Regions from separate parts of the Streptomyces sp. NBC_01341 genome, predicted to be linked through region 2. Evidence: predicted binding sites of a transcription regulator. Region 2 holds the regulator's gene; the other holds the start of a gene.
The links. Region 2 encodes HrcA, which represses chaperone genes, less so after heat shock. Its sites were predicted from a motif close to TTNGCACTCNGNNNNNCNGAGTGCNAA; they were not measured.
Positions count from the first base shown of each region.

Region 1 (7,009 bases), 2.0 Mb from region 2:
CGTGACGTACGCGATCGTCTCGTCGATCAGTCGGCCGCCGCACCGCTCGACGATGTCGGCCACCAGGTGCGCGCGGATGACGGCGCCGTCGGGCTCGTACAGGTACCGGCCGACGGGACCGACCGGCGGGGCGGGGAGCGGGCCGTCGGAGGTGAGCGTCACGCGTGACGGCAGCAGCGTGGCCCGGAAGGCGCCGGGGGTGAAGCCGTCGCCGAACCAGAGCACGGCCTCCTTCACGTCTCCGCCGTCCGAGATCCACTCGGCCTCGGCCTGCGGCCCGATCGCCTCGTGCGGGACCCCGGGGGCGATCTTCAGCGCCGCGCGCGGGGCCTTCAGCGCGGCTTCCGTCGCCCAGGAGAGGGGCGGCGAGTAGGCCTCCGGGTCGAAGATCCGGCCGCGGCCGCCGCGTCGCGCCGGGTCGACGAACACCGCGTCGTACGGGGAGGTGTCGATCTCCGTGACGTCGGCGCACCGCACCTCGACGAGGTCCTGGAGGCCGAGGGCCTCGGCGTTGGCGCGGGCCACCAGCGCGGTCAGCGGGTCGCGGTCCACGGCCAGCACCGTGATGCCCGCGCGGGCCATGGCGATCGCGTCACCACCGATCCCGCAGCACAGGTCGGCCACATTCCGCACGCCTCGCTCCGCGAACCGTTCCGCGCGGTAGGAGGCGACGGAGGTGCGGGTCGCCTGCTCCACGCCGTGCGGGGTGAAGAACATCCGGAACGCGTCCTCGGCCCCGAACTTCGCCACCGCGCGCTGCCGCAGCCGCGCCTGGCCGAGTGCCGCCGACACCAGGCCGGCGGGGTGGGAGCGGCGCAGCCGGGTCGCGGTCGCCAGTTCCCGGGCGGGGTCGTGGTCGCGGAGCTCCTCCAGGAGCGCCGACCCCTGCGGGGTGCGCAGGGCGGCGAAGGAGGCGAGCGGATCGGCCTGGTCGGCGGAGGGAAGGGCGTTCACGCCGTCCATTGTGAGCCAGCCGGGGGACCCGGCGGATCCGGTGGAGGTGTCGCCGGAGGCGGCAGGGGCCCTGCTGGCAGGATGCGGCGCCATGCAGCTAGTACGACAAAAAGAAGAATCTGCCGCGAAGCGGTACAGACCGGCTTGCGCCGTCCTGGCCGCTCTGCTGGCCGCCACCGTCGCCTCCGGGTGTGCGAGTACGGGCGAGAAGGCCGTGGACCACGGGAAGCCGGCCGCCGGACAGCCGGGAGCCGCCGCCCGGCCGGGGCCCGCCGCCGCGGCCGCCGCGCGTGCCGAGCGCCTGAAGCGTCAGCAGGCCGCAAGGGTCGCGGTCGCGAAGAAGTGGGGTCTGACCAAGGCTCCGCTCGTCGCCCCGGCGCCGCCGGCCCGCAAGCCGCGCATCACCACCCGCGAGGGGTTCGAGGTGGAAGGGGGCGAGTCGCTCCCCCCGGTCTTCACCACCGTGCCCACCAAGGAGCGGATCGTCTTCCTGACGATGGACGACGGGGCGGAGAAGGACCCCGAACTCCTGCGCATGATGACGGAGCTGAAGATCCCCTACAGCGCCTTCCTCAGCGACTACGTGGTCAGCGACGACTACGGCTACTTCAAGGACATGCAGGCCAGGGGCGTCACCCTCAACAACCACACGCTGAACCACCGCTATCTCCCCGGTCTCTCGAAGTCCGAGCAGCGTCGGGAGATCTGTGGCGAGCAGGACAAGATCGAGAGGTACTTCGGGAAGAGGCCCACCCTCTTCCGGCCGCCGTACGGCAACTACAACGGCGACACCCTGCGCGTCGCGAAGTCCTGCGGCATCAAGGCCGTCCCGCTGTGGGCGGCCGAAGCGTTCCCCGACCACATGGAGTGGCGCGAGTGGGACCAGGACCTGCACCCCGGCGACATCGTCCTCACCCACTTCCGCGGGCGCGAGGACTGGGAAGGCTCCATGGCCGACATGATCCGCCGCGTCATGAAGACGATCACGGACAAGGGCTACGCCGTGGCCAGGCTGGAGGACTACGTCTGACGGGGCGGGGCCGGGCCGGTGAGCGGAGGGGGGCCGGGCCGGTGGCGCGTCGCCGGAACACCGCGGCGGTCTCCCGCGTTCTCGGGGCGTGAGCGGTCCCGCGACGCCACGCGAGGGTGGTGAATTGGCACTCCGCTTGACCGAGTGCTAATCGCGGCCATAGTCTCTGTGCTGGCACTCACCGATGGAGAGTGCCAGCACAACCGCGCGACAGGACAGGTCCGGCACCCGCGACGACGGATCGGCCCGGTCGCCACCCACAGACTGTTAAACCCCGTGAGATCTCCGAAGGGGGAGACCGGATCGTGTCGACCACCAGCTCCAAGGTTGCGATCAAGCCGCTCGAGGACCGCATTGTGGTCCAGCCGCTCGACGCCGAGCAGACCACGGCTTCCGGCCTGGTCATTCCGGACACCGCCAAGGAGAAGCCCCAGGAGGGCGTCGTCCTGGCCGTGGGCCCGGGCCGCTTCGAGAACGGCGAGCGCCTTCCGCTCGACGTCAAGACCGGCGATGTCGTCCTGTACAGCAAGTACGGCGGCACCGAGGTGAAGTACAACGGCGAGGAGTACCTCGTCCTTTCGGCCCGCGACGTTCTCGCGATCGTCGAGAAGTAACTCACCTAACGTTTGCTTCCGTTCTGCGCCCCTGGCCCCCTGCGAAATAACTAGCCGGGCGGCGAGGGGCGCAGTTCGTTTGAGAGGACAGCTCAGCCCATGGCGAAGATCCTGAAGTTCGACGAGGACGCCCGTCGCGCCCTTGAGCGCGGCGTCAACAAGCTTGCCGACACGGTGAAGGTGACGATCGGCCCGAAGGGCCGCAACGTCGTCATCGACAAGAAGTTCGGCGCTCCCACCATCACCAACGACGGTGTCACCATCGCGCGCGAGGTCGAGCTCGACGACCCGTACGAGAACCTCGGTGCCCAGCTGGTGAAGGAGGTGGCGACCAAGACCAACGACGTAGCCGGTGACGGCACCACCACCGCCACCGTGCTCGCCCAGGCCCTCGTCCGCGAAGGCCTGCGCAACGTTGCCGCGGGTGCCTCCCCGGCCGCCCTGAAGAAGGGCATCGACGCCGCGGTGAAGGCCGTGTCCGAGGAGCTCCTCGCGACCGCCCGCCCGATCGACGACAAGGCCGACATCGCCGCCGTGGCCGCGCTCTCCGCGCAGGACCCGCAGGTCGGCGAGCTCATCGCGGACGCGATGGACAAGGTCGGCAAGGACGGTGTCATCACCGTCGAGGAGTCCAACACCTTCGGCCTGGACCTCGAGTTCACCGAGGGCATGGCCTTCGACAAGGGTTACCTGTCGCCGTACATGGTGACCGACCAGGAGCGTATGGAGGCTGTCCTCGACGACCCGTACATCCTGATCCACCAGGGCAAGATCGGCTCCATCCAGGAGCTGCTCCCGCTGCTGGAGAAGGTCATCCAGGCCGGTGCCTCCAAGCCGCTCCTGATCATCGCCGAGGACGTCGAGGGCGAGGCGCTCTCCACCCTCGTCGTCAACAAGATCCGTGGCACCTTCAACGCCGTCGCGGTGAAGGCCCCCGGCTTCGGTGACCGCCGCAAGGCCATGCTCGGCGACATCGCCACCCTCACCGGTGCGACCGTCATCGCCGAGGAGGTCGGCCTCAAGCTCGACCAGGCCGGTCTGGACGTGCTGGGCACCGCCCGCCGCGTCACCGTCTCCAAGGACGACACGACCATCGTCGACGGCGGCGGCGACTCCGCCGACGTCAAGGGCCGCGTCAACCAGATCAAGGCCGAGATCGAGTCCACGGACTCCGACTGGGACCGCGAGAAGCTCCAGGAGCGCCTCGCGAAGCTGGCCGGCGGCGTGTGCGTGATCCGTGTCGGTGCCGCCACCGAGGTCGAGCTCAAGGAGAAGAAGCACCGTCTGGAGGACGCCATCTCCGCGACCCGCGCCGCGGTCGAGGAGGGCATCGTCTCCGGTGGTGGCTCCGCTCTGGTCCACGCCGTCAAGGTCCTCGAGGGCAACCTCGGCAAGACCGGCGACGAGGCCACGGGTGTCGCGGTCGTGCGCCGCGCCGCAGTCGAGCCGCTCCGCTGGATCGCGGAGAACGCGGGCCTCGAGGGCTACGTGATCACCTCCAAGGTCTCCGACCTGGACAAGGGTCAGGGCTTCAACGCCGCGACCGGCGAGTACGGCGACCTGGTCAAGGCCGGCGTCATCGACCCGGTCAAGGTCACCCGCTCCGCCCTGGAGAACGCCGCGTCCATCGCGTCGCTGCTGCTCACGACCGAGACCCTGGTCGTCGAGAAGCCGGCCGAGGAAGAGGCCGACGCCGGTCACGGCGGCCACGGCCACTCGCACTAGTACGTCCCGTACACCGCCGAGGCCCGGTACCCCCGTCGCGGGGGCACCGGGCCCCGGTGCGTCTGCGTGCCGGTGACGGGCGGCGGTCCGGCCGGGTTACTCCGGGCCGTACGTGCGCCCCGCGCGGGTGGTCACGCCGCCCAGCAGGCTCCGGGGCGTCAGCTTCACCAGTCCCATCAGCGCCTTGTACCGCGGATCCGGGATGGACACCGACCTGCCCCGGGCCAGGTCGGCCAGGGCGGCGGTCACCAGCTTGTCCGCGTCGAGCCACATCCAGTCCGGGATGTTGCCCGTGCCCATCCCGGCCCGCTGGTGGAACTCGGTCCGTACGAAGCCGGGGCACAGCGCCATCAGGCGTACGCCCGAACCCGCCAGGTCCTTCGCGGCGCCCTGGGTGAACTGCACGACCCACGCCTTCGACGCCCCGTACGTCCCCCGGGGGAGGAAGGCCGCCACGGAGGCCACGTTGACGACACCGCCTCGGCCGCGCTCGCGCATGGGTCCCGCAGCGGCCGAGGTCAGGCGCAGCACCGCCTCGCAGTGGACCTTGAGCATCGTCAGCTCGTCGGCGACGGAGACGTCGAGGTAGCGGCCCTTGTTGCCGAAGCCGGCGTTGTTGACCAGAAGGTCGACCGAGCTGTGACGGTCCGTCAATCTCGCTTCGACCGCCTCGATGCCGGCGTTCGTGGACAGGTCGGCCGTCAGTACCTCCGCCTCGATGCCGTGCCGGTCGTGCAGCTCCGTGGCCTGGGTCCGCAGCCGCTCCGTGTCACGGGCCACCAGCACCAGGTTGTGTCCGTCACTCGCGAGCCGCCGTGCGAAGGCGGCCCCGATCCCCGCCGTCGCGCCCGTAATCAGTGCAGTCGTCATACGCGGCACGTTAGTGCCCCGCGTGGAAGCCCCACCGACCAGCCCGGCGCCCCCTCGGACGCAGGGCCCCCCGGGACGAGGGTCCCTAGGACATGGGGGCGCCCTCGGCGGGGGCGGGGCCGTTCTTGGCCAGGTACGCCCGCGCGGCTCGCAGCGTCTCCCCGTGCAGCGCGTCACCGGCGGCGAGCAGTCGCGGCAGCAGCGTGCGCTCCGTCGTCGTCGCCCTGAACTCCAGTGCGGCGGTGATGTCGTGGCCGGGGCGGTGCACGATCTCCACGACGTCGCCCGCCCGGATCGTTCCCGGCCTGATCACGCGCAGGTACGCGCCCGTGGCGGCCTCGTGGGTGAACCCCTTCACCCAGCCGCGTTCGCCCATGTGCCCGGCGAAGGTCCGGCACGGGATGCGACCCGACGTCACCTCCAGGACCAGCTCCTCGCCGACCCGCCAGCGCTCCCCGATCCTGGCGTGGCTGACGACGACGCCCGACGTCGTCAGGTTCTCGCCGAACGCGCCGTTGGGCAGGGGCCTGCCGAGCGTCTTCTCCCAGGCGTCGAGCTCCTCGCGTGCGTACGCGTACACCGCCTGGTCCGTACCGCCGTGGTGCCGGAGGTCGCACACGGTGTCCCCGGCGAGTCCGCTGCCGCCGCTGCCCTTGGGCCCGGGGTCGGAGACCCGCACCGGTGCGTCGGCCGGCTGTTTGCCGATTCCGGTCAGCCCCGTGGCCGAGTCGGTGTGCGACGACGGGGCGGGGCGGCCGAGGTTCACGGTGAGCACCTTCATGCCGTACACGTTAGCCGCGCGGTAATCAAAGCTGCTCGTGATTTATCGGATCATTATGCAAGTTTCGCTTATGGTGGGGGCGTGATCGAAGCTCGTCATCTCCGTGTCCTGCGCGCCGTGGCCACCAGCGGATCGTTCTCCGCCGCGGCGCGCGATCTCGGCTGCACCCAGCCCGCCGTCAGCCAGCAGATGAAGGCACTGGAGAACTCCGCCGGAACGCCCCTCCTGATCCGTACGGGGCGCGAGATGCGGCTCACCCAGGCGGGCGAGGCGCTGGTGCGCCACGCGTCGGGCATCCTCGCCGGGCTCACCGCCGCCGAGGAGGAGGTCGCCGCGATCGCCGGCCTCCGCGCCGGCCGGGTCCGGCTCGTGTCCTTTCCCAGCGGCAGCTCCACCCTGGTTCCCGGCGCCCTCGCGGCGCTGCGGGCCGCGCACCCCGGCACGCAGGTGTCGCTCGTGGAGGCCGAGCCGCCCCGCTCGGTGGAGATGCTGCGTGACGGCGACGTCGACATCGCCCTGGCCTTCCGTTACGGCACCACCGGTGGCGAATGGGACGACCTGGTCGTGCGCCCGCTGCTCACGGACCGGCTGATCGGCCTCGTTCCGGAGGGGCATCGCCTGGCCGGGGCCCGCGCGGTGGACATCGGTGAGCTGACGGAGGAGCCGTGGATCGCCGGCTGTCCCCGCTGCAGGCGACAGCTGGTCGAGGTCTGCGAGGAGGCCGGATTCACCCCCCGGATCGACTTCGCCACCGACGACTACCCGGCGGTGGTCGGCCTGGTCGGGGCGGGCCTGGGCATCGCCGTCCTGCCCGAGCTGGCCCTGGAGTCCGTACGGATCAAGGGGGCGCGCACGGTGACCGTGGAGCCGGCCGTCGAGCGGGAGATCGTCGCGCTCACGCTGCCCGACCTCGCCCGGGTCCCCGCGGTGGCGGCCACCCTGGACCAGCTGTCCGCGGCGGCCGCACGCTGACCGGCGCGCCACGATGTCCCGGCGCACGCCCGAGGAGGGGTGCACCGGGTGCGTAGAAGAAAC
Region 1 covers NZ_CP108364.1:3,050,818-3,057,826, reverse strand. Annotated here, with positions in the region: gene OG206_RS13130 (class I SAM-dependent methyltransferase) at 1-963, opposite strand, end outside; gene OG206_RS13125 (polysaccharide deacetylase family protein) at 1,046-1,984, shown strand; gene groES (co-chaperone GroES) at 2,290-2,598, shown strand; gene groL (chaperonin GroEL) at 2,698-4,323, shown strand; gene OG206_RS13110 (SDR family NAD(P)-dependent oxidoreductase) at 4,420-5,193, opposite strand; gene OG206_RS13105 (MOSC domain-containing protein) at 5,279-5,974, opposite strand; gene OG206_RS13100 (LysR family transcriptional regulator) at 6,056-6,946, shown strand.
Region 1: a site for HrcA is predicted at 2,109-2,135, ahead of groES (co-chaperone GroES). Genes of this name have one in related genera too.

Region 2 (7,009 bases):
AGGATGCTCGCCGCGATCCGTGAGGAGTTCGGCCTCGCCGAGGACGCCGAGATCACCACGGAGGCCAACCCGGAGTCCGTGGACCCGGCGTATCTGACGGCCCTGCGCGAGGGCGGCTTCAACCGTGTGTCCTTCGGCATGCAGAGCGCCCGGCAGCACGTCCTGAAGATCCTGGACCGCACGCACACGCCGGGCAGGCCGGAGGCCTGCGTCGCCGAGGCGCGGGAAGCCGGTTTCGAGCACGTCAACCTCGACCTGATCTACGGCACCCCCGGCGAGTCCGACGACGACTGGCGGGCCTCTCTCGACGCGGCGATCGGTGCCGGGCCCGACCATGTGTCGGCGTACGCGCTGATCGTGGAGGAGGGCACCCAGCTGGCGCGCCGCATCCGCCGGGGCGAGGTCCCGATGACGGACGACGACGTCCACGCCGACCGCTACCTGATCGCGGACGAGGCGATGGCGGCGGCGGGTTTCTCCTGGTACGAGGTGTCGAACTGGGCCCGGACCCCCGAGGGCCGCTGCCTGCACAACGAGCTGTACTGGCGCGGCGCGGACTGGTGGGGCGCAGGGCCCGGGGCGCACAGCCACGTCGGCGGAGTGCGCTGGTGGAACGTCAAGCACCCCGGAGCGTACGCGCAGGCCCTGGCGGAGGGCCGTTCGCCCGGCGCGGGCCGCGAGGTCCTGGGCGACGAGGACCGGCGGGTCGAACGCATCCTGCTGGAACTGCGGCTCGTCGAGGGCTGCCCGCTGTCGCTGCTGGCCCCCGCGGGCCTCGCGGCGGCCGGCCGCGCCGTCGCGGACGGGCTGCTGGAGCCAGGACCGTACGCCGAGGGGCGCGCGGTCCTGACGCTGCGGGGCCGCCTGCTGGCCGACGCCGTGGTGCGGGACCTGGTGGACTGAGAGCGGGGCCCGGCCGCTTCCCGCGGCCGGTCCCCGCCGGGACGGGTCAGCCGGGCAGGGTGACGAAGTCGATCAGCTCCTCGACCCGGCCCAGCAACTGCGGCTCCAGGTCCTTGTAGGAGGCGACCCTGGACAGGATGTGCTGCCAGGCCGCGCCGGTGTTCGCGGGCCAGCCCAGCGCACGGCACACGCCCGTCTTCCAGTCCTGGCCCCGCGGAACGACGGGCCACCCGGGGATGCCCACGGACGAGGGCTTCACGGCCTCCCAGACGTCGATGTACGGGTGTCCCACCACGAGCACGTTCGCGTCCGTGACCTGTGCGGCGATCCGGGACTCCTTGGAGCCCGGCACGAGATGGTCGACCAGCACACCCAGCCGTGCGTCGGGGCCGGGTGCGAACTCGCGCACGATCGCGGGGAGGTCGTCGATCCCCTCCAGGTACTCCACCACCACGCCCTCGATGCGCAGGTCGTCGCCCCAGACGCGCTCGACGAGCTCCGCGTCGTGCCGCCCCTCGACGTAGATGCGCCCCGCCCGCGCCACCCGTGCCCGGGCGCCCGGCACCGCAACCGAACCCGACGCCGTCCGGGAAGGACCTGCCGGACCGCCCGCCGACGGGCGTACGAGGGTGACCACCCTGCCCTCCAGCAGGAAGCCGCGCTGCACCATCGGGAACACCCGGTGCTTGCCGAAGCGGTCCTCCAGCGTCACCGTCGGCCCCTCGGCGGTCTTCTCGCACCGGATCACCGCCCCGCAGAAACCGGTCACGGCCTCCTCGACGACCAGATCGGGTTCGGCGGGGACCTCGGGGGCGGGGGAGGACCTCTTCCACGGCGGGGTCAGGTCCGGCTGGTAGCTGCGCATGGCACGACGATAAGCGGGGGCCCTTTCACGACACGCAGAACCGGGCGGCTAGCCGGTCGCGCTGGGCGCGCACGAACGCCGCGTCCACCACCGCCCCGTGCCCCGGAACGTACAGCGCGTCCTCGCCGCCCAGCTCCAGCAGCCGGTCGAGCGCCGCCGGCCAGTGCGAGGGAACCGCGTCGCGGCCCGCCTGCGGTTCGCCGGACTCCTCGACCAGATCCCCGCAGAGCACCACGACCGGCGAGCCCGGCACCAGCACCGCGAGATCGTGCCCGGTGTGGCCGGGTCCCACGTTGGCCAGCAGCACCTGGAGTCCGCCGCCGAGGTCCAGCGTCCACTCACCGCTGACCTGATGCCGCGGAGCCACCAGCGCGTCCGCGGCCGCCGTCGCGTCCCGCTCGCTCATCCCGTGCTGCACCGCGTCCGCGCGCAGCGCGTCCGCGCCACGCCCCAGCAGCTCCGCCGTGCCGACGGCGCCGTAGACCTCCGCACCGGCGAAGGCGGCGGTCCCCAGGACATGGTCGAAGTGGGGATGGCTCAGTGCGATATGCGTCACCCTCCGGCCCAGCAGGGCCTCTGCCTGCGCCCGTACCTCCGCCCCTTCGCGGAGCGTCGAACCGGTGTCGTGGAGCAGCACGGAGTCCGCCCCCGCCACCAGGGTGACGGTCGCGTCCCAGACGGGGAGGCGCCGGCGCCCGATACCGTTGCCCAACCGCTCCCAGCCGAACTCTTCCCAAGAGGCGTCCATAGGACGACGCTATCGGCATCGACCTGCGCGGTCCCAGGACGGACCGGCCGGTCGGCCTTGCCCCGGGCCCGCCCCACCCCCGTACACTGACCGGGGGATAGCTGGCACTCGAACGCGCAGAGTGCCAGGCAGACACCGGAGAACAACAGCTGGAGGTGTGCGCGGTGCTCAGCGAACGCAGACTCGAAGTGCTGCGCGCCATCGTCCAGGACTATGTCGGCACCGAGGAGCCGGTCGGTTCCAAGGCGCTCACGGAACGGCACAGCCTGGGGGTCTCCCCGGCCACCGTCCGTAACGACATGGCGGTGCTGGAGGACGAGGGCTTCATCGCCCAGCCGCACACCAGTGCGGGGCGTATTCCGACGGACAAGGGCTACCGCCTCTTCGTCGACCGACTCGCGGGCGTCAAGCCCCTGTCGTCGCCGGAGCGCAGGGCCATCCAGAACTTCCTCGACGGCGCCGTCGACCTCGACGACGTCGTGGGCCGCACGGTGCGGCTGCTCGCACAGCTGACCAGACAGGTCGCCGTCGTGCAGTACCCCTCACTGACCCGTTCGACGGTGCGGCACGTGGAACTGCTGTCCCTGGCCCCCGCCAGGCTGATGCTCGTGCTGATCACGGACACGGGCCGGGTCGAACAGCGTATGATCGACTGCCCTGCTCCGTTCGGTGACACGTCACTGGCCGATCTGCGGGCCCGGCTCAACAGCCGGGTCGTGGGGCGGCGGTTCGCGGACGTCCCGCAGCTGGTGCAGGATCTGCCGGAGTCGTTCGAGAGCGAGGACCGGGGAACCGTGTCGACGGTGCTCTCCGTCCTCCTCGAGACTCTGGTCGAGGAAACGGAGGAGCGGCTGATCATCGGCGGCACCTCCAACCTCACCCGCTTCGGACACGACTTCCCTGTGATGATCCGGCCGGTGCTGGAGGCATTGGAGGAGCAGGTCGTGCTGCTGAAGCTGCTCGGTGAGGCAACGGATTCGGGCATGACCGTACGGATCGGGCACGAGAACGCCCACGAGGGCCTCAACGCCACGTCCGTCGTCGCGGTCGGCTACGGTTCGGGCGACGAGGCAGTCGCCAAACTCGGCGTGGTCGGACCGACCCGCATGGACTACCCCGGAACGATGGGAGCGGTACGCGCAGTGGCACGTTACGTCGGACAGATCCTGGCGGAGTCGTAAGTGGCCACGGACTACTACGCCGTACTCGGCGTGCGCCGCGACGCATCTCAGGACGAGATCAAGAAGGCATTCCGTCGGCTCGCCCGCGAGCTGCACCCGGATGTCAACCCGGATCCGAAGACCCAGGAGCGGTTCAAGGAGATCAACGCCGCTTACGAGGTGCTGTCGGACCCGCAGAAGAAGCAGGTCTACGACCTCGGCGGCGATCCGCTGTCCTCCTCGGGCGGCGGTGGCGGCGCGGGAGGCTTCGGGGCCGGCGGCTTCGGCAACTTCAGCGACATCATGGACGCGTTCTTCGGCACGGCGTCGCAGCGCGGACCCCGTTCGCGCACCCGCCGCGGCCAGGACGCGATGATCCGGCTGGAGATCGACCTCTCCGAGGCGGCCTTCGGCACGACCAAGGACCTCCAGGTCGACACCGCGGTCGTCTGCACGACCTGCAGTGGCGAAGGAGCCGCACCCGGCACCTCCGCGCAGACCTGTGACATGTGCCGCGGCCGCGGTGAGGTCTCCCAGGTCACCAGGTCCTTCCTCGGCCAGGTCATGACCTCGCGTCCCTGCCCGCAGTGTCAGGGCTTCGGCACGGTCGTACCGACCCCTTGCCCCGAGTGCGCGGGGGACGGCCGTATCCGATCCCGCCGCACGCTCACGGTGAAGATCCCGGCGGGTGTCGACAACGGCACCCGGATCCAGCTCGCGGGCGAGGGGGAGGTCGGCCCCGGCGGCGGCCCGGCCGGCGACCTGTACGTCGAGATCCACGAGCTGGCGCACCCGGTGTTCCAGCGGCGCGGTGACGACCTGCACTGCACGGTCACCATCCCGATGACGGCGGCGGCGCTCGGCACTCAGGTGCCGCTGGAGACGCTGGACGGCCTGGAGGAGATCGACATCAGGCCGGGCACCCAGTCCGGCCAGTCGGTCCCGCTGCACGGGCGCGGCATCACGCACCTGCGCGGCAACGGCCGCGGCGACCTCATCGTGCACGTCGAGGTCATGACCCCGACGAAGATGGACCCCGAGCAGGAGCGCCTCCTGCGGGAGCTGTCCAAGCTGCGCGGCGAGGAGAGGCCCACCGGCCAGTTCCAGCCAGGACAGCAGGGGCTCTTCTCCCGTCTGAAGGATGCCTTCAACGGCCGCTGACCCCTTTCACCGCACCGCCCGCCGGTTCCTCACCGGCGGGCGGTGCGGTGTTTCCACGACAGCCCGCGCGCACCGCGGAACGACTGATTCGGCACGGTTCACCGGACGTGGCACGATGCGGTCATGTCCTTGGCCCTGACCGATCTCTGCCGGTACCCGATCGTGCAGGCCCCCATGGCGGGCGGCGCGTCCCGCCCCGGACTGGTGGCCGCCGTGGCGGAGGCCGGGGGGCTCGGTTTCCTCGCCGCCGGCTACAAGACCGCGGACGGGATGTACGAGGAGATCCGGGAGATGCGGAGGGCGAGCGCCCGGCCCTTCGGCGTGAACCTCTTCATACCGCAGCCCTCGGTCGCCGACCCGAGCACCGTCGAGGTCTACCGTCATCAGCTCGCGGGCGAGGCCGCCTGGTACGAGACCCCGCTCGGTGACCCGGACGCCTGCGGCGACGACGGCTACGAGGCCAAGGTGGCGATCCTCCTCGAGGACCCGGTGCCCGTCGTCTCCTTCACCTTCGGCTGCCCGGCGCGCGAGGTCCTCGAAGCCTTCGCCGCCGTCGGCACGCTCACCGTCGTCACCGTCACCTCGGCCCAGGAGGCACGGAACGCCCGGTGGGCGGGGGCAGATGCCCTCTGCGTCCAGGGCGTCGAGGCGGGCGGCCACCAGTCCACGCACCACGACGACCCGCAGGGCGGTCTCGCCGGCACCGGCCTGCTCTCCCTGATCGCCCAGGTCCGAGAATCCGTGGCGTTGCCCCTCGTCGCGACCGGCGGACTGATGCGCGGCTCCCAGATCACGGCGGTCCTCGCGGCGGGCGCGGACGCGGCACAGCTCGGCACGGCGTTCCTGCCCTGCCCGGAGTCCGGCGCGCACCCGCTGCACAAACAGGCCCTGACCGACCCGCTGTTCGTGACCACGGCCCTGACCCGCGCGTTCTCCGGACGGCCCGCGCGCGGACTGGTCAACCGCTTCGTGCGGGAGCACGGGCGTTACGCCCCCGCCGCCTACCCGCAGGTCCACCAGGTGACCAGCCCGCTGCGCGGTGCGGCCGCCAGGACGGGCGACGCCCAGGGCATGGCCCTGTGGGCGGGGCAGGGGCACCGGATGGCCCGAGAGATGCCCGCGGGAGAGCTCGTCGGGCTGCTCGCCGCAGAAATGGAAGCCGCGCGTGCGGCAGTGAACGTGAGGAGTGCCCCGTGACGGCACCGGTCTTCGTCGTCGAACACCTCCCCAGTGGGTCGGAGTTCGTCCTGGACGGCCCCGAGGGACGGCACGCCGTCTCCGTGAAACGGCTGAATCCCGGGGAGGACGTCGTCCTCACCGACGGCCGCGGTCACTGGGCCGAGGGCGTCGTGCGCGCGGCCGAGGGCAAGGACCGGCTCGTCGTCTCCGGCCTCGCGCGCGTCCACGAGGAGCCGGAGCCCACGCCCCGCATCACCGTCGTCCAGGCGCTCCCCAAGGGCGACCGCGGGGAGCTCGCGGTGGAGACGATGACCGAGACCGGCGTCGACGTGATCGTGCCCTGGCAGGCGGCCCGGTGCATCACGCAGTGGAAGGGCGACCGGGGGCTCAAATCCCTGACGAAGTGGCGCGCCACGGCGCGGGAGGCCGGCAAGCAGTCCCGCCGGGTGCGCTTCCCGGAGGTCACCGACCTCATGACGACCAGGCAGGTCGCCGCTTTCCTCGCCGGGGCCGACTTCGCCGGGGTTCTGCACGAGGACCGGGACTCCGGCAGTGAGCCGCTCGCGACCGCCGTACTTCCCGGGGAGGGCGGCATCGTGCTGGTCGTCGGGCCGGAGGGCGGCGTGTCCCCCCAGGAGTTGGCGGCCTTCGCGGAGGCGGGCGCGCCCGCCTACCGCCTCGGGCCCAGCGTGCTGCGCACCTCCACGGCCGGTACGGCGGCCGCCGCCCTGTTGATGGGGCGCACCGGGCGCTGGGGCTGACGCCCGGCCGTCCCCGCGGAGCCACCCACGCCGCTCCGGTGCGGCCGGATAGCATGCCGGTGTACTGATCACGAGACCGAACGACCGAGGGGACCGGGCCATGGCGGGAGAGCCGCAGACCGACTGCCTGTTCTGCAAGATCGTGACAGGGGACATCCCGGCCACCGTCGTCCGCGAGAGCGATACGACCATCGCCTTCCGCGACATAAACCCCCAGGCACCCACGCACGTC
Region 2 covers NZ_CP108364.1:5,079,404-5,086,412, forward strand. Annotated here, with positions in the region: gene hemW (radical SAM family heme chaperone HemW) at 1-903, shown strand, start outside; gene OG206_RS22280 (DUF3097 domain-containing protein) at 950-1,768, opposite strand; gene OG206_RS22285 (MBL fold metallo-hydrolase) at 1,794-2,516, opposite strand; gene hrcA (heat-inducible transcriptional repressor HrcA) at 2,681-3,697, shown strand; gene dnaJ (molecular chaperone DnaJ) at 3,698-4,837, shown strand; gene OG206_RS22300 (nitronate monooxygenase) at 4,961-6,034, shown strand; gene OG206_RS22305 (16S rRNA (uracil(1498)-N(3))-methyltransferase) at 6,031-6,777, shown strand; gene OG206_RS22310 (histidine triad nucleotide-binding protein) at 6,878-7,009, shown strand, end outside.